3 regions of the Frankia alni ACN14a genome follow, and region 1 is predicted to be linked to each of the others. Evidence: predicted binding sites of a transcription regulator. Region 1 holds the regulator's gene; each other region holds the start of a gene.
The links. Region 1 encodes LexA, which represses DNA repair genes until DNA is damaged. Its sites were predicted from a motif close to CGAACNNNNGTTCG; they were not measured.
Positions count from the first base shown of each region.

Region 2: pcrA (DNA helicase PcrA) is a predicted target of LexA. The motif match lies at 3,224-3,237, and genes of this name have one in related genera.
Region 3: dnaB (replicative DNA helicase) is a predicted target of LexA. The motif match lies at 4,873-4,886, and genes of this name have one in related genera.

Region 1 covers NC_008278.1:6,173,482-6,179,814, reverse strand. The annotation lists gene dapF (diaminopimelate epimerase) at 1-356, shown strand, start outside; gene FRAAL_RS24845 (VOC family protein) at 446-856, shown strand; gene FRAAL_RS24840 (helix-turn-helix transcriptional regulator) at 781-1,680, opposite strand; gene hflX (GTPase HflX) at 2,118-3,578, shown strand; gene lexA (transcriptional repressor LexA) at 3,802-4,563, opposite strand; gene FRAAL_RS24825 (LysM peptidoglycan-binding domain-containing protein) at 5,085-5,390, shown strand; gene nrdR (transcriptional regulator NrdR) at 5,776-6,333, shown strand, end outside.
Region 2 covers NC_008278.1:1,218,917-1,225,249, reverse strand. The annotation lists partial or broken gene FRAAL_RS35735 (esterase/lipase family protein) at 1-312, shown strand, start outside; gene pcrA (DNA helicase PcrA) at 673-3,216, opposite strand; gene FRAAL_RS05015 (threonine ammonia-lyase) at 3,409-4,662, opposite strand; gene guaA (glutamine-hydrolyzing GMP synthase) at 4,902-6,333, opposite strand, start outside.
Region 3 covers NC_008278.1:7,448,794-7,455,126, forward strand. The annotation lists gene ilvD (dihydroxy-acid dehydratase) at 1-458, opposite strand, end outside; gene FRAAL_RS33405 (hypothetical protein) at 611-1,729, opposite strand; gene FRAAL_RS29905 (antibiotic biosynthesis monooxygenase family protein) at 1,759-2,103, opposite strand; gene dnaB (replicative DNA helicase) at 2,249-4,837, opposite strand; gene rplI (50S ribosomal protein L9) at 5,433-5,879, opposite strand; gene rpsR (30S ribosomal protein S18) at 5,891-6,127, opposite strand; gene FRAAL_RS29925 (single-stranded DNA-binding protein) at 6,178-6,333, opposite strand, start outside.

The DNA.
Region 1 (6,333 bases):
AGCCCGCGCCTGACGCCGAGCCGGGGCAAAGCGCGGCGGCGGGCGTCCGCCCGTCGGCTGTGTCGGGGGTGCGCCACGGCGCCGGCGCGGCGCCGTCGGCGGTCGAGGTCGAGGTCGAGGTCGACGTCCCGGGCGGCGGCCTGGTGGTCGTCTGGCGTCCCGGCACCGTGCTGCTGCGGGGACCGGCCGAGCTGGTCTACGACGGTGTGCTGCGCCCGGCCAGCCTGGGCCCGGCCACCCTGGGCCCGGCGGACCCGGGCGGGCAGGGCGCGGCCGCGAGCGCGGACGTGGCCGGGGTCGCCGACGCCACCGAGATCCTGGCGGCCGCCGGACTGCCCGGCTCCTCCGGCCGCTGATCCGCTCCGGCGGACCTCGGGCGTGTCCGCCGACGGCGACGTCCGTTTTCGACAAGACCGCCTGGCCTGCGACGTCCTACGGTGCGGTCATGCCATCCACGTTCAGTCTCATCGGCCTGATCGTCGCCGACATGGGCCGCAGCCTGGCCTTCTACCGCCTGCTCGGGCTCGACCCGCCGGCCGGCGCCGACGCCGAACCGCACGTCGAGGTGTCCCTGCCCGGCGGGCTGCGCCTGGCCTTCGACACCGAGGAGACGATCCGTTCCTTCGACCCGGACTGGTCGCCGGCCACCGGCGGCGCCGGGCGGGTGACCCTGGCCTTCGCCTGTGACAGTCCCGCCGAGGTGGACGCGCTCCACGCCGACCTGCTCGCCGCCGGCCACCCCGGCCACCTGCCGCCCTGGGACGCCTTCTGGGGCCAGCGCTACGCGACCGTCCTCGATCCGGACGGCAACCACGTCGACCTGTTCGCCCCGCTACCCGCCGTCGCGACTGCCTGACCGCAAGAACCGGCAGGCTTGTCCCCCGCCGTCCTCCGGGGCCTCGGCGGGGGGTCCAGCAGGCTGGTCAGCGTGACGCCGGCCAGGGCACGCACCTCCCGGGCCAGATGGGCCTGATCGGCGTAGCCGGCGTCGGCGGCCACCACCGCCAGGCGCCGGCCGGCCCGCGCCGAGCGCAGCGCGTCCTGCAGCCGCAGGATGCGGGCGAGTGTCTTCGGGCCATACCCGAACATCTGCCGGCAGCGGCGCAGGAGCTGACGTTCGCTGAGCGCGGCTGCCCGCGCCACCTCGGCCACCGGCAATCCGGCCCGGATGCCGGCGACGATCGTCGGCATGAGCGGATCGCCCAGTGCCGGGTGGCGGGGACGGGCGGCAACGCACGTCTCGAGCACCCACGCCGGGTCGCCCGCGTCGGCGAGCCGCTCGGCGAGTCGCCGAGCCGGCCCCGCGCCCCACAGGTCGGCAAGCTCCGAGCGGCGGTCGCGCAGCTCCGCGGCGGGCACCCCGAGCCGGGCCGGACCGCACCCGGGATCGAAGCGCAGGCCGAGGTGGCGCACCCCCGGCGCCCAGCTCGCGAGCGTGGCGACCGTGTCCGGGCCGGCGACGATCAGTCGGCCGTCGGAGCTCCAGATGATGTCGATGCAGCCGTCGGGCAGGATCCGGTGGACCTGCGCCACCCGCCCGTCGGGGGCCGGGCCACCCGCTGGCAGGCGTCGCCGCAGCGGGTCGGCCCCCGCCTGATCGAGGCCGCCGGCAGGCCCGGACGGGCCGTGCGCGGACCAGATCGTGGCCGGCAGCCGGGTCGCCGGTCGTTCCCGGTACACGGCGTCGACGGTACGCGGCCGACGTCCCGTTCGGGGCGCCCCGAACGGGGCGTCTACCTCGTGCCGGGGGCTTGTCGACCCGCGGTCACGACAGTGGTGCACGGGAGCGCTTTGCGTCAGGTCGGCGAGGCCAGGGCGCCCGCAGCGCGGTGAGGTGGCCGCCGAGGGTCCGTTGCGCTGTCTGGGCGCCCATGCCCCGTTCCGGGTGCCTGTGCCGGCCGATGTGAAGGCCACGGCATGCCAACCCGGAAACCGTTCGCGATCGTCATGGCGGCGTGGGACCCTGGTCGGAGACGGGATGAATCCGCAAGGCAGCGACCGACGCCCGCGCCGGCCCCTGTCGCGGACCTCATCAGGTCGCCGGAACCCGCGCGTGACCTGGCCGGACGAAGCGGCGCGGAATCTCGCGGCAGCGAGCCGCGTTGAGAACGGATGGTATGACTCTTCCTGCCGACGCCCTGACGGCGTCCACTTTCGACAGATCCCTCATCGACCTCGCCGATGCGGATTCGGCGTACCTCTCGGGTTTCTATGACGATTCGGGAGACGGCTTCGACCTGGAGGAGCGCGCGGCACTGCGCCGTGTGCCCGGGCTGGCCACCGAGCTCGACGACGTCACCGAGGTCGAGTACCGCCAGCTTCGGCTGGAGCAGGTCGTCCTCATCGGAGTGTGGACGTCGGGTTCGCTGCGGTCGGCCGAGGCCTCCATGGCGGAGCTCGCCGCCCTCGCGACCACGGCGGGTTCGGTCGTGCTCGACGCGCTCGTGCAGCGTCGCGACCGGCCGGACGCGTCGACCTATGTCGGGTCCGGCAAGGCCCGCGAACTCGCCGAGGTCGTCGCCGCGACCGGCGCGGACACGGTGATCTGCGACGGCGAGCTCACCCCGGGCCAGCTGCGCCAGCTCGAGGAGGTCGTCAAGGTCAAGGTCATCGACCGGACGGCGCTCATCCTCGACATCTTCGCCCAGCACGCGACGTCCCGGGAGGGCAAGGCTCAGGTCGAGCTCGCCCAGCTCCAGTACATGCTGCCCCGCCTGCGTGGCTGGGGTGAGTCGATGTCCCGCGCTGCGGCCAGCGGCGGCGGACGTGCCCCCATCGGGACCCGTGGACCCGGCGAGACGAAGATCGAGACGGACCGCCGGCGACTGCGCGCCCGGATGGCACGCCTGCGCCGGGAGCTCGCCGGGATGGCGACCGTGCGGGAGACGAAGCGGTCGGCTCGCCGGCGCGGCGAGGTGCCCGCGGTGGCGATCGCCGGCTACACCAACGCCGGCAAGTCATCGCTGCTCAACCGTCTCACCGGCGCCGGCGTCCTCGTCGAGGACGCGCTGTTCGCCACGCTGGACCCGACCGTGCGGCGCGCGACCCTGCCGGACGGCCGGGCGTTCACCCTCACCGACACGGTCGGCTTCGTCCGGCACCTGCCGCACCAGATCGTCGAGGCGTTCCGCTCGACCCTGGAGGAGGTCGCCGACGCGGACCTCATCCTGCACGTCGTCGACGGCTCCGCTCCCGACCCGGCCGCCCAGATCTCCGCGGTGCGCGAGGTGCTCAACGACATCGACGCGGGCAACGTTGCCGAGTTGATTGTCGTGAACAAGGTTGACGCCACCGAGCCGACCGTCCTCGCCGGCCTGCGCCAGCTCGCGCCCGACGCTGTCTTCGTCTCGGCGCGCACGGGGGAGGGGTTGACCGCGCTCGTCGACGCCCTGTGCGCCCGGGTTCCCCACCCCGACGTGGAGATGAAGGTCCTCGTCCCCTACACGCGGGGCGATCTCGTCTCACGGGTGCACGCCCACGGCGAGGTGCTCGAGTTGGAGCACACCGCGGACGGCACCCGCCTGCTCGCGAGGGTGTCCCCGTCGCTCGCCGCGGAACTGCACGCCTTCCAGCCCTGATCCCAGCCCTGACCTGCCCTCAGCCCTGACCCATTCCCCCAGCCCTGGCCCGTCAGCCCTGTTCCCTCGGGACCGAGGCTGTCGGGACCGGGGCTGTCGGGACCGGGGCTGTCGGGACCGGCATTGACCCGCCGCCGACGGGCACGGCACGGCCGGTGGCACCTGTCCCGCGGTTCGTGGCAGCCGAACCGGCCGGCCGCCTCGCGCGGCCGGCCGTCCACGGTCAGATCCGGCGCAGCACGGCGACGATCCGCCCGAGGATCGTCGCCTCCTCGCCGGGGATGTCGCTGAACGTCGGATTCTCCGGGTGCAGCCAGATCTTCCCGTCGCGGACCCGTAGGCGCTTGACCGTCGCCTCGCCGTCGATCATCGCGGCGACGATCTCACCGTTGTCCGCGACCGGCTGCTGGCGCACCACCACCCAGTCGCCGTCACAGATCGCTGCATTGATCATCGACTCGCCGACGACCCGGAGCAGGAACAGAGTGCCCTCGCCGACGATCTCCTTCGGCAGGGGAAAGACGTCCTCGATCGCCTGCTCGGCCAGGATCGGCCCGCCGGCGGCGATCCGCCCGAGGACCGGCACGTAGGCCGCGGACCCCTCGCCGCCCACCCCGGCCGGCGCCGCCGCGGCGCCCGGGAACGTCGACACGACAGCCGCCGCGCCGGAATCGGCCTTGCGCCGTGGCCGGTCGGGGCTGAGCACCTCCATGGCCCGCGGACGGTTCGGGTCCCGGCGCAGGTAGCCCTTCTCCTCCAGCACCTTGAGCTGATGCGCCACGCTGCTCGTGCTGGTCAGCCCCACCGCCTCCCCGATCTCCCGCACGCTGGGCGGGTACCCGCGCCGTTCCACCTCGGCCCGGATGACCTCGAGCACCTTGCGCTGCCGGGGGGTCAGGCCGGCTGCGTCCGCGGGGTTTTCGGGAAAGGCCCGCACGTTGCCGCGGGCCCCGCCCCGGCGTGTACCCCTGCCTTGGCTGGTCATCGCCTACCGCTCTCCTCGTCGCCTACTCCGTCGCCGGTTGGTCGCCGCGCGGCCGCGCGCCGGACGTGCGCGCGGCTGACGGCCTCGCCCGGCGAGACCGGCACCCCCCACGGCACCCGGCTGTCCGCGACCGGGGGAAACCGCCCGGTGCAAACCTGATCGTCTCGACGGTAACCGCCCGGTCGCGGAATCTCAAACGTCTGTTCGAGCGTGTCCCTTTTCCTGGCGGGTCTCCGGTGCGACAATCGATCAGGAGTTCGATCGAACGGGAGTTCGTGGCGTCCGCGACCTGGTTCGGGGTGCCTGGGGAGGAAGCCGTGCACAGCGCGCACACCACGCAGGTGGTCGATCTGGCGGCTGCCCGGGAACGGGCGGCGCGCCGGGCCGGGAGATGGCCGGCGGGCGGTCCGGCGCGGGTGCGAGTGGCCCGGCCGGCCGCCGGGGTCGGTGCCGGGAGGCCGGTTCCGGGGGCGTGCCTGTCTCGTTCACCGGTTTCTCGCTCGCCGGTCTCTCGGTCGGCGGTGCGCCGTGGCGCCGGCGAGCCGCTGCCGCCGCTGCGGCTGACCCGCCGCGGCCGGGTTGTCGTGGTCGCCGTCGTCGCGCTGGCCCTCGCCGCGGTGCTGGTGGGCGTCCTGCCGCGCGCCTCGATCGCGTGGTCCGGCGAGCCGCCGCGGGGTCACCTGGTGCTCGCCGGAGAGACGCTGTGGGAGATCGCCGTTGCGCTCGACCCCGACGCCGACACCCGTGTCGTCGTGGATCGGCTGATGCGGATCAACCATCTCCCCTCGGTCGAGCTCACCCCCGGCCAGTTCCTGGTGCTGGGCTGACCCGCCGGTCGGGCGGTCCACTCCGCCACCGTCTGATCCCGGCCGGCGCTCGGCGGCTCGTCGCCGTGACGGGCCGGTCTCCGGCGGCAGCGGGCGGGTGAGGCGCCCTCGCGCAGGGTTGTCGCGCCCCCGCGGGCTGATGTCCCGGTGTGACACGCGGGGGGGCCGGTGTCCCCATCACTGGGGTTGTGCGCTAGGTTGGACACAACATCTGGTGCTTACGAGGGCGTAAGTCATCCACAGGTTGATGCACAGGCTTTCCACAGAGGTGCGGGCGGCCGTCCACAGGACGGCTTGGCCGGTGCTCGGGCGTGGGCCGGCTCCCGGCTCGTCGTCCCGCCGCGCCGGGTGGTCCGCGCCGGACCGGACGAAGGAGGCGTATCGCGTGCGATGCCCGTTCTGCCGGCATCCGGACAGCCGTGTCGTCGACAGCCGGGAGGCCGAAGAGGGCTCGGCGATTCGGCGGCGGCGATCCTGCCTGTCGTGTGGTCGCCGGTTCACCACCATGGAGGAGGCGTCGCTGCGGGTGCTCAAGCGCAGCGGCGTGGCGGAGCCCTTCAGCCGCGCCAAGGTGATCACCGGCGTGCGCAAGGCGTGCCAGGGCCGGCCGGTGCGCGACGATGATCTTGCTCTGCTGGCCCAGCGCGTGGAGGATGCCGTGCGCTCCTCGGGCTCGGCGGAGGTCCCCGCGGAGGCGATCGGCCGGGCGATCCTCGGCCCGCTCCGCGAGCTCGACGAGGTGGCCTACCTCCGTTTCGCCTCGGTGTACCTGGCCTTCGAGTCGCTCGGCGACTTCGAGAACGCGATCGCGGCGCTGCGGGCCGAGACGTCCGGTACCCGCCGCGGCGCCGAGCCGGACGACCTCGACGATCTCGACGAGCTGGGGGGCCCGGCCGGCCGCCACACCGGTGGGGCGTTCACCGACCCGGCGGACCCGATGCAG
Region 2 (6,333 bases), 2.5 Mb from region 1:
GCCGGGACGCCGATCCTGCTGGTCCACGGGCTGGTCGACAACCGGTCGATCTTCACCCGCCTGCACCATCAGCTACGCCGCCGGGGCTTTCGCCGGGTGCGGGCGGTCGAGCTGCCTCTGTGGACCACCACCGTCGAGGACGGCGCCCGGGTGCTCGCCGCCGCGGTGACGGCCGCGGCGGGCGACGGCGGCCACGTGCATGTCGTCGCCCACTCCCTGGGCGGCCTCGTCGCCCGCTACCACGTCCAGCGGCTGGGCGGTGACCGGCAGGTCGACACTCTGATCACCCTCGCCACCCCGCACGGCGGCACCCGCCTGGCCGAGCTGGTACCCCGGGCGCTGCCGTATCCCCTGCTCGCCCAGTTACGGCCGGGCTCGCCGCTGCTGGTCGAGCTCGGCCGCCCGGCGCCGGGATGCCGGACGCGGTTCGTCGCGGTCGCCGCCGGGCGGGACACGGTGGTCCGCCCGGCCCAGGCCGCGATCGACCATCCGGACCTGGACGCGGTGAACGTCACCGTCCCCGGGCTCGGTCATCACTCGCTGGCGTTCAACGGGGCGGTGACGCGCCGGGTTGCGGGCTGGCTGGCAGGGACGACGGCGCCGGAGCAGTCAGAGCTGCTCGACCAGGGCTCGGAGCTTCCCGACCAGGGGTCCGAGCTGCGTGCGCGGGACTCAGAGCTTCTCGACCGGGGCGTAGCGCAGCAGCAGGCGCTTGGTCCCGGCGTCCGCACCGAAGTCGATCGTCGCCTCGGCCGAATCCCCCACCCCACCGGTGGCGACGACGACTCCGAGGCCGAAGCTGTCGTGGGTCACCCGGTCGCCCTGGCGCAGCTCCAGCACGGGCCGCGCCGAGGGACGGCCGCGGCCGGCGAACGGTGAGTTCGGCAGCGGCTTGCGGGCCGGCGCGCTCCCGCCGCCCGCCCGGCCGGCGCCCTGCCCCGCCGAGCCCGACCCGAACCCGCCCGACCCGAACCCGCCCGGCCCGGACCCTCCGGAGCCGCCCCAGGGGCGCGCAGCCGGCTCCGGCGCCGCCTCGACGAGACGACGCCAGTCGACCAGCGCGTCGGGCACCTCACCGAGGAACCTCGACGGCGGGTTGTACGCCGGCTGGCCCCAGGCACTGCGGACGACCGAGCGGGTCAGGTACAGCCGGGAGCGGGCCCGGGTGACTCCCACGTAGGCCAGGCGGCGCTCCTCTTCCAACTGGGTGGGGTCGCCCAGGGTCCGCAGATGCGGGAAGACGCCGTCCTCCAGGCCAGTGAGGAAGACGACGGGGAACTCCAGGCCCTTGGCGCTGTGCAGGGTCATGAGGGTGACGACGCCGTCGGAGCCGTCATCGGTGGGAACCTGGTCGGCGTCGGCGACCAGTGAGACCTGTTCGAGGAACTCGGCGAGAGTGCCCTGCGGGTTGCGCTCGGTGAACTCCTGGACGACGCCGACCAGCTCCTGCAGGTTCTCCACCCGGCCCTGGGCCTCGACCGTGTCCTCCGCAAGAAGCTCGGACAGGTAGCCGGTGCGTTCGAGGACAGCCTCGACGACGGCGACCGGTCCGTCCGCCTCGATCGCGCGCAGCTCGGCGAGCAACGCCGCGAACTCGCGCACCGCCTTCGCCGAGCGGGTGGCGATCCCCGGCACCTCGCCGACCCGCTCCAGCGCCGCGGCGAACCCGATCCGCTCGACTTCGGCGAAGCCGGCGAGCGCCGCCTCGGCCCGGTCCCCGATGCCGCGCCGCGGCACGTTGAGGATGCGGCGCAGGTTCACCGTGTCGTTCGGGTTGGCCAGCACCCGCAGGTAGGCGAGCAGATCGCGGATCTCGCGGCGCTCGTAGAAGCGCACCCCGCCGACGACCCGGTAGGGCAGCCCGACCCGGACGAAGATCTCCTCGAAGACGCGGCTCTGCGCGTTGGTCCGGTAGAACACCGCGACGTCCGCGGGCCGGGCCAGCCCCGCGTCGGTGAGCCGGTCGACCTCCTCGGCGACGAAGGCGGCCTCGTCGTGCTCGTTGTCCGCGACGAATCCGACGATCTTCTCCCCGTCGCCCGCGTCGGACCACAGCCGCTTCGCCTTGCGCTGGTTGTTGCGCGCGATCACCGCGTTCGCGGCGGACAGGATGGTCTGGGTGGAACGGTAGTTCTGCTCCAGCAGGATCACCGCGGCGTCGGGGAAGTCCTCCTCGAACTCCACGATGTTGCGGATGTTCGCCCCGCGGAAGGCGTAGATCGACTGGTCGGCGTCACCGACGACGCAGAGCTCGGCGGGCGGCACGGCGCCCGACGCCCACGTGACGGTCGACACCGCCGCGTCCGCCGCCGCCCCCGGCCCTGGCACGTCGGCGTCGGCGTCGGCGTGCGCGGGCTGGCCGACGAGTTCCCGCACGAGGACGTACTGGGCGTGGTTGGTGTCCTGGTACTCGTCCACCAGCACGTGCCGGAACCTGCGCCGGTAGTGCTCGGCGACGTCGGGGAACGCCTGGAGCAGGTTGACCGTCATCATGATCAGGTCGTCGAAGTCGAGCGCGTTGGCCTGGGCCAGCCGCTGCTGGTAGGCGGCGTACACCTCGGCGAGGGTGCGCTCCTGGTGACTGCTCGCCCGGTCCCGGGCGGCCTCCCAGTCGATCAGCTCGTTCTTCAGGTTGCTGATCTGCGCGGCCAGCCCGCGCGCCGGGTGCCGCTTCGGGTCGAGGTCGAGATCCCGGGTGACCAGCGTGATCAGCCGCTGCGCGTCCGCGGCGTCGTAGATGGAGAAGGAGGACCCGTAGCCGAGCCGCTTCGCCTCCGACCGCAGGATGCGCACGCAGGCCGAGTGGAACGTGCTGACCCACATCGCCCGCGCCCGCGGGCCCACCAGCGCGCCGACCCGCTCCCGCATCTCGGCTGCGGCCTTGTTCGTGAACGTGATCGCCAGAATCTCCCCGGGCCGCACGCCCCGGGCCGCCAGCAGGTAGGCGATGCGATGGGCCAGCACCCGGGTCTTGCCCGAGCCCGCGCCCGCCACGACCAGCAGCGGCGCGCCGATGTGCACCACGGCGGCACGCTGCTGCGGATTGAGCCCGTCGAGCAGGCCCTCGGCATCGAGCCTGGGTGCCCCGCCGCCTGCGTCGCCGCCCGCGGACGGGGCGAGCACCGCCGGGCCGAACAGGTCGTAGGGCACGCCACCGCCGACGCCCGCGGCCGACTCGCCGAAGGCACGGGGGGACTCACCGAACAGAGTGCTCATCAGACCTCGATCGTACGTTCGACGCCGGACTGGTCGGAGCCGGGCTCGCCGGGGAGGCGCCGCCTCCCGGCCGGACCGGCGGCGGCCTGCCGCGGAGCGGCCCGCCGTGAAGCGCCACGCGCCCGCGACGTCGCCGACCCACGTGTCGCCACCTTATGGTCACCTCGGCCGCCCACCGCCCGGCGGGCCGCCTCAGGCCGTGGTCCGCAGTTCGCCGACGTCGTCGGTCGCGACCGCCGCGAGCGACTTGACCCGGCTGGCCACCCCGGGATCGATGTTGCCCCCCGACAGGATCGCCACCGTCGGCCCCTGCACGAGGCGGCCGTGGCGCAGCAGCGCGGCGACCGGCGCGGCTCCGGCCGGCTCCACCGCGAGACCGGCGCGGCGCAGCAGCACCATCGCCTCCCAGAAGGCGGCCTCGTCCACGGTCACCACCTCGTCGACCAGCCTGGTGGCCAGCGCGAAGGTCAGCGCACCCGGTTCGCTCACCGCCATGCCGTCGGCGATCGTGCGGGGCCGCGCCGCCGGTCGGGGCAGCACCGGCCGCCCGGACAGCCGGCTGCCCGGGATGGTGGGAACGCCCCGGCCGCGCGCCGCGGCGCCCGGCAGATCGGCACCCACCACCGCGGTGAGCCGCCGACCGGCTCGCAGCGAGGCGGCGAAGGCGGGGGCCAGCACCGACTGCACCCCGATCACGCGCACGCCGGGCCGGCGCGCTCGCAGCGCCGCGGCGACCCCGCTGACGAGCCCGCCGCCGCCCACACCGACCAGGACGGTCCCCAGGTCCGGCACCTGGTCGAGCAGCTCGAGACCGATCGTGCCCTGCCCGGCCACCACGGCCAAATCGTCGAAGGGATGCACGAGCAGGCGCCCGCCGCGGGCGGCGAAGTCGGCGGCCGCGGCGAGGGCGGCCTCCACCCCTCCGGGCACCTCCTCGACCCGCGCGCCCCACCGGCGGGTCCGGGCGACCTTGACGGGGTTCGCCCCCGCCGGTACGAAGATCGTCGCCGGGACGCCGAAGGTGGCCGCCGCGAACGCCACCCCCTGGGCGTGGTTCCCGGCGCTGGCCGCGACGACTCCCCGGGCTCGCGCCGCCGGGTCCGCGGTCGCCACCCGGTGGTAGGCGCCACGCAGCTTGAACGAGCCGGTGTGCTGCTCGTGCTCGCACTTGAACCACACGGGTGTGCCGAGCGCGGCCGACAGGCCGGGATCAGGCACGACCCGAGTCCGCCGCGCCACGCCGTCGAGCACCCCGGCCGCCGCCTCGATGGCTTCGACACGCAGATCCGCGTCGACACGCTGATCCGCTTCGGCACACAGGTCCGCCTCGACGCCCGGGTCGGCCTCGACGCCCGGGTCGGCCTCGACATCCGGGTCGGCCTCGCCGGGCCCAGGGTCCCCGCTCCCGGGCGTCGGTTGGTCGTCGTCTGCGGCTGGTGCGGTCATGATGCCTCTCCCGGCGGCTGTGCGGCCACCTCGCCGTGACCGCGGCAACAAAAAAGCCCCCCGCCGAGAGGGCGGAAGGGCTGGCGCGCGGACCCGGAGCTCGGGTGCGCGCCTAAGTAATGGCCATCTCGTGCACGGTCACAGGTTCAGCGTGCTCCGGACTTGCCCGGACGTCAAACCGGCAGGCGCCCGGCGGCGGTCAGGACCGCCGGGCGCCTGCCGCCGACGGGCGTTCGGGCCTACTCCCACTCGATGGTGCCCGGGGGCTTCGAGGTGATGTCGTAGACGACCCGGTTGACCTGTCCCACCTCGTTGACGATCCGGTTGGAGATCCGTTCGAGCAGCCCGTAGGGCAGCCGCGCCCAGTCGGCGGTCATCGCGTCCTCGCTGGTGACCGCGCGCAGCACCACCGGGTGCCCGTACGTGCGCTCGTCGCCCTGCACGCCGACCGACCGCACGTCCGCGAGCAGCACCGCGAAGACCTGCCAGATCTCCCGGTCCAGGCCGGCCCGGCGGATCTCGTCGCGGACCACCTCGTCGGCCGCCCGGACCACGTCGAGCCGCTCGGGGGTGACCTCACCGATGATGCGGACGGCGAGTCCAGGGCCGGGGAACGGCTGGCGCCAGACGATCTCCTCGGGCAGGCCGAGCTCCTCACCGAGGCGGCGCACCTCGTCCTTGAACAGGGTGCGCAACGGCTCGACCAGGCCGAACCGCAGGTCCTCCGGCAGGCCGCCGACGTTGTGGTGCGACTTGATCTTCGCCGCGGTCGGGGAACCGGACTCGATCACGTCGGGGTACAGCGTCCCCTGCACGAGGTGCTCGATCGTCGCACCCTCGGCCTCGGCGCGGGCCTCCAGCTCGCGGGCCGACTCCTCGAAGACCCGGATGAACTCCCGTCCGATGATCTTCCGCTTGTGCTCCGGGTCGGTCACGCCCGCCAGCGCCGCGGCGAACCGGTCGGCCGCCTTCACGTGGACGAGATCGACGCCGGTGGAGGCGACGAAGTCCCGCTCGACCTGCTCGGCCTCACCCGCCCGCAGCAGGCCATGGTCAACGAAAACGCAGGTCAGGGCATCACCGACAGCACGGTGCACGAGCGCCGCGGCGACCGCGGAGTCCACCCCGCCGGACAGCCCGCAGATCAGCCGGCCCGAGCCGACCTGGGCGCGCACCGCCGCCACCGCCTCGTCGACGATGTTCACCATGGTCCAGGTCGGCCGGCAGCCCGCACCCACCAGCAGGAAGTGCCGCAGCACGTCGAGCCCGCGCTCGCTGTGCACCACCTCCGGATGGAACTGGACGCCGTAGAGGCGGCGGGTCGGATCCTCGAAGGCGGCGACGGGGGTCGACGGGGTGGACGCCGTCACCCGGAAGCCGGGCGGGGCCGCGGTCACGGAGTCGCCGTGCGACATCCACACCTGCTGGGCGACCGGCAGGCCGTCGAACAGGACGCCCGGCCCGGTCACCGACAGGCGAGTCGCTCCGTACTCTGCCGTTCCAGTCCGGGCGACCGAGCCGGCCAGCGCCTGGGCCATCACCTGGTGGCCGTAGCAGATGCCGAGAATAGGCAGCCCGGTCTCGAACAACGCAGGGTCGACCCGAGGCGCTCCCGGCGAGTACACCGACTTCGGCCCACCGGAAAGGATCAGTGCGGACGGTCTGCGGGCG
Region 3 (6,333 bases), 1.3 Mb from region 1:
GCGTTGCCGGACTCCATCGCCCCGCCGGAGACGAACACGGTCGGGATGTTGAGCCGCAGTGCCGCGAGCAGCATGCCCGGTGTGATCTTGTCGCAGTTGGAGATGCAGACCAGCGCGTCGGCGCAGTGCGCGTTGACCATGTACTCGACGCTGTCGGCGATGATCTCCCGCGACGGCAGGGAGTACAGCATCCCGCCGTGTCCCATCGCGATGCCGTCGTCGACCGCGATCGTGTTGAACTCCCGGCCCACTCCCCCGGACTCCGCCACCGCCTCCGCGACCAGGGCGCCGAGGTTACGCAGGTGCACGTGGCCCGGCACGAACTGGGTGAAGCTGTTCGCGATGGCGATGATCGGCTTACCGAAGTCGTCATCGGTCATGCCGGTCGCGCGCCACAGGGCGCGGGCCCCGGCCATGTTCCGGCCATGCGTGGTGGTACGGGAGCGGAGTGCGGGCATCTCGACCTCGGACGTCACGACGGCTACGCCCCGACGGGGCCGCCGGCAGCGGACTGGCGATGTCACGACGGTACGCCACATCCCGGGCGCCACCCTTGAGGACGCCAGGCGGGCAGGCGCTCTGGCGTCGAGGTCGGGTGACCGGGGACCGGTCAGCCGTCGGAGTCGGGTTCGTCGGGAGCCGACCGTGGCTGGCGTGAAGACGCGTCACCCGGACGCTGCCCGGGCGGCGGGGCCGCCCAGGGGTAGCCGGCGATCCGCCGCCCGCCGCCCCGTCGACCCGTCGGGCCGGGCGGCGAACCGGCGCCGGTCGCCGGCCCGCCGTCGGACCCACCGACCGGCGTGGTCGGATCGGCCGGGCCGTCGAGATCGTCCCCGCCGCCCGGGCCGGCCGCGGTGTCCGTGAGCCCGTCGAAGGTCGGCGGGTAATCGGGGATCGGCGGGATCGGTGGCAAGTCGGGGATCGGTGGAAAGTCGGGAATGGAGGGGAAGTCGGGGTCCGACCGGTGCCCGGCCAGCGGCGGGTAGTCCGGGATCGACGGGAAGTCCGGTCCGGGCGGGCCGTCCTCGACCCCCGGTGGGCGGGCGTCGGGCTTCCCGGGAGGGGTCCTGTCGCGACCACCGGTCGCCGGGCCGCCCGTCGGCGCGCCCGGCCAACCTGGAGGCCCGGGCTGACCCGGGCCTCCAGGTTGGCCAGCCTGCCCCGGAAAGCCGCGCTGACCGGGATAGCCGGGCTGACCGGGATAGCCCGCCTGACCGGGAAAACCGGGCTGACCCGGATAGCCAGCTTGACCTGGATGGCCCGCCTGACCGGGAAAACCGGGCTGACCCGGATAGCCTGCCTGACCCGGAAAACCGGGCTGACCCGGATAGCCCGGATAGCCGAGCTGACCCGGAGGGCCGATCGGCTGACCGGGGTAACCTGCCGGCTGATGACCGCCGGGTCCCGGCTGGCCGGGCTGCGGCGGGCCGCCGCGGGCCCCCTTCCGGCTGGTCGGGGGCCGGTGGCGGCGCCACCGGTCCCTGATCAGCCAGACGAGTCCCAGCGAGGCGGCGGTGCCGGCGATCGGCCCCACCGAGGCTCGCGCGATGAGTAGGAAGAGGGTCAGGACGCCGGTGAAGACGTAGCCGGTGACGAAGAAGACGAACGGGCGGACCTTGAACCTGGTGATCTGCTCGCGGAGCAGGATCGCCAGGAACAGCCAGATGAGGAAGCCGAAGAAGCCGGCCATCAACGGCGCGACGAACAGAAACCCGAAGAACGTTCCCATGGTCAGGGGTCCAGACGGTCGCGGGCTGGTCAGACCGGGTCGGGGCCGGCCGGGACGTCCACCCCGTGCACCATGGACGGCGGCCCGGCGAAGTACGGCCCAAGCGCCGCGCGCCAGCGGACGAAACGGTCGGATTCGCGGAAGTTCTTCAGGTGGCTGTCCAGGTCGTCCCACTCGACCAGCAGCACGAAGCTGGACGGCGACTCGATGCCCCGCGTCAGCCGCGCGGACCGGCAGCCGGGCGTGTCGACCACCTCCGTGCGCGCCTCCCGGTAGGCGGCGGCGAACTTCTCCTCGGTGCCGGGCTGCACGTCGATCCGGGCGATCTCCAGAACGCCCGGCCCCTCGGCTCCGCTGTCCCCGCCGTCACTCACCGGCCGTCCCCTCGATGCGCCGCATGGTCCCGGTCATCCCCGGGTTCCGGCTGTCCCGCGTTCCCGGTCGCCATAGCGCCCAGTGTGTCACCGTCCGGGGATCGTGGTCCGCCGACCGGGGCAGGTGGGCACCGGCCGGCAGGGGTCAGTTGGCCATGTCGACGAATCTCGAGTAGTGCCCCTGGAAGGCGACGGTGACGGTGCCGGTCGGCCCGTTGCGATGCTTGGCGATGATGAGGTCCGCCTCGCCGGCGCGCGCCGACTCCTTCTCGACCGTGTCCTCCCGGTAGAGCAGGATGACCGCGTCGGCGTCCTGCTCGAGGCTGCCGGACTCGCGCAGGTCGGAGACCTGGGGGCGCTTGTCGGCGCGTTGCTCGGAGGCGCGGTTGAGCTGCGAGATCGCGACCACCGGCACGTCGAGCTCCTTGGCCAGCAGCTTCAGCGACCGCGAGATCTCGCTGACCTCCTGCTGGCGACTCTCGACCTTCTTCGGCGACGACATCAGCTGCAGGTAGTCGAGGATGACCAGACGCAGCTCGTTGCGCTGCTTGAGCCGACGGGCCTTGGCCCGGATCTCCATCATCGTCAGGTGCGGGCTGTCGTCGATGAACAGCGGTGCCTCGGCCACCTCGCCCATCCGCCGGGCCAACCTGGCCCAGTCGTCGTCGGTGAGCCGACCGGTGCGGATGTTCTGCAGCGACACCCGCGCCTCGGCCGACAGCAGCCGCATGGTGATCTCCATGCGGCTCATCTCCAACGAGAAGATGACCGAGGTCAGCCCGTTCTTGATCGACGCTGCCCGGGCGAAGTCCAAGCCGAGCGTCGAGTTGTGGGTCGGGATACAGGTCTCGCCCGCGAGGTAGAGGTGATCGGGACTGTCGACCTCGACGCACCGGACCGGCACAGACGCGATCGGTCGGACGTCCGTGATGTACCGCACCGCGGCCGCCGGGTGTCCGGTCGGCCGCAGTCGGGCGGCCTTGCGCGCAAGCCGGAAGACCTGATCCTGGGGAGCGAAGTTCACCGTGAAACAGGTGGACGTCTCCTCCGACCGGCCCCGCGTCCGCGTCGTCGTGACGGTCGCCCGACAGCCCAGCGAGAGAACGAGCTCACGGACCTCTCGGGCCAGCCTCGGGTTGGTGGTGGCGAACTGGGCGGTCGACCCGTTGCTCGCGACGGTGCCGTCGGCGTCCAGCAAACCTGCCAGCAGGTCACGGCGTTGCTGCTCGCTCGCCCGCAGATAGCCGGCCGGGATGTGCCGGTCGCCCAGCACACCGAGGGTGCGCAGCCGGGCCTGCAACGTCCCGGCCCGGGCGTGGCAGGAACGGCAACGCGGCCCGAAACCGGTGGTCCGGCCCCCGCAGTCCACGCAGCTTCGCACCGAGAGCGGCTCCGCGAGGAAACGCAGCTTGCCCCCGCAGGACTGGCCACAGGTGCGGACGCCGGGCATCGCGGCGGTGAACGGCCGCCCGCACACCGTGCAGGCCCTCTCGGTCGCCGCGGACCGCCGCAGCCCCGGTCGATGTCTCGCACTGGTGCTGCCCACGACCTCGTGTCCCCGGCGCCGGATCTCCTCGGAAATCTCCGGATCAGCCGAGGTCAGGCTCGCACAGGCCGCCGTTTCGTCGCCGAGCCAGGATCCCAGCACATACGGATCGACCGGCAGGTCGACCGCCGGCAGCTGGAACGGGCCGGCGACACGCACCGCATGGGTGCACCGGCGATCGGCAGTCCGACAACGCAGAGTGCGAGCGATCTCCTCCGTGGTGACCGGTCTGGTGAGCGTCGCGGTGCGGGAGCCCGAACGAACCGGACCGTCACGGCGAGGCTCCGCCCGGGTCTGCGTGATCCACTGATGCTGTCCGTCCGCCACGATCACGGACCCGTCGGAGAACTCGACCTCGTAGCACGGCCGGCCGTGCATCACGTCGGTGGCGGCGACCACGCGCGTCGGCCGCCCGTCGGCACCGATGAGCATGTCGCCGACGGCGACGCGGCCCATCGTCGTCCAGCCGGTCGGGGTGGGGAGCGCAGTCCCGAGGGCCAGCGCCTTACCGACGGCCGGGCGGGCCGCGACGATCCAGAGCTGGCCGCCGTGCAGGCCGTTGGTCAGCTCGTCGAGGTCCACGAAGCCGGTCGGCACGCCGGTCAGCGCGCCCTCGCCGCGGCCCTGGATCGACTCGATCTCCTCCAGGGCCGGGTTGAGCAGCTCTCCCAGCGGCAGGTAGTCGTCGTTCGCCCGCCGCTCGGTGACCTCGTACACGGCGGCCTGAGCGCGATCCACGACGTCGCTGACGTCGGGGGCGGCGCCGAAGGCGAGCTGGACGATGCGGGTGCCGGCCTCGGCGAGGCGGCGCAGGACCGCCTTCTCGGCGACGATGCGCGCGTAGTAACCGGCGTTCGCCGCGGTGGGCACGCTCGAGATCAGGGTGTGCATGTACCCCGGCCCGCCGACCCGTTCCAGCAGGTCGCGGCGGCTGAGCTCGGCCGCGACACTGATGACGTCGGCGGGCTCGCCCCGGCCGTACAGGTCGCCGATGACCTCGTAGACGAGTCCGTGGGCCGGGCGGTAGAAGTCCGCCATCCGCAGGACCTCGACGACGTCGGCGATGGCGTCCTTCGACAGCAGCATGCCGCCGAGCACGCTCTGCTCGGCCGGGAGGTCGTGGGGCGGGGTCCGCTCGAACTCCGCGCCGCCGCCTGCGCCGCCGCGCGAGATCTCCGTGACGCTCACGACGCACCCTCCCCGCTCTCCCGCAGATCCAGATTCGAACACATGTTCGTACACATCGGGGCTGCGGTCAACGGGCCACGCCACCGCGCCCAGCAGATCTCGGCCACTCGTCGACCCCCGTCACGCCGCGTCCGACACGGCGACCGCCACGCGACCCGGGTACCGGCGAGCGGCCGTTGAGCTGGCCGGGCGAGTCCGGCTGACCCAGTGTGGAGGGTCCGACCATACGGATCGACGAGCACCCCCACCAAAAAGTTATCCACAGGCCCATGTGGAAAAGCTGTGGGTAACCTGCCGGAACCTGGGGAGGAGCTCGGGACAGCGGCTCACACCCTGTGGAAAACAAGGATCACAAGGCCGAGGGTCCGCAGGCACCGCAAGCACAGCCGACCCGCCTCCTGTGGATAAAACAAGGCGGAAGAAAGTTCGCTGCGGACCGGTCCCGCAACGACGAACTCCCCCGGACCGAGGACCACCACTGGGGTGGGTCGGCCGGGGGAGTTCGTCAGTCCGGGGCATCCGCGCCTCGGCGGCGAGGCGGCAGTGCCGCCTCGCGAGGGCAATGCCGCCTCACCCGAGGGCGGTGCCGCCGGTCCTAGGCCTTCTTGACCTGGAGCTTCACCGACGCCGTCACCTCGGGGTGAAGGTGGACGGCAACGGTGTACGCCCCGAGCGACTTGATCGGCGTGGTCAGTTCGACCCGCCGACGGTCCAGCTCGGGACCGCCCGCCGCGGTGACGGCCTCGACCACGTCGGCCGCCGTCACCGAGCCGAACAGCCGGCCTTCCTTGCCGGCCCGGCTGATCAGCTCGACCTTGAGGCCGCCGAGCTGGCCGGCGATCTCCTGGGCGTGGCCGAGGTCGCGGACCGCCCGAGCCGAGCGGGCCCGCTTGATCTGCTCGACCTGGCGCTCCGCGCCCTTCGTCGCGAGGATCGCGTACTTGCGCGGCACCAGGTAGTTGCGCCCGTAGCCGTTGGCGACCTCGACGATGTCACCCGGGCTGCCGAGGCCGGGGACCTCCTGGGTCAGGATGAGCTTCATCCCGCCACCCCCTAGCGGGCCGAGGCGGTGTAGGGCAGCAGCGCCATCTCGCGGCTGTTCTTCACCGCCGTCGCCACGTCGCGCTGGTGCTGGCTGCAGTTGCCGCTCACCCGCCGGGCACGGATCTTGCCCCGGTCCGAGATGTACTTGCGCAGCAGCGAGGTGTCCTTGAAGTCGATGTACTCGACCTTGTCCTTACAGAAGACGCAAACCTTCTTCTTGGGCTTGCGCACGGCCGCCTTGGCCACGGATGTGCTCCTACCTCGTTGTGTCGACCGCGAGGACGACGAGCGCCCGCTCAAAACGGAGGCTCGTCTGAGTAGCCACCGGCCGGCTGCTGCGACCAGGGGTCATCATTCGGGACTCCGCCGGCCGGCGCACCGGAGGGGACGCCGGCGGGCGCACCGAAGCCGCCGCCAGTGCCGCCACCGCCGCTGTAGCCACCGCCACCACC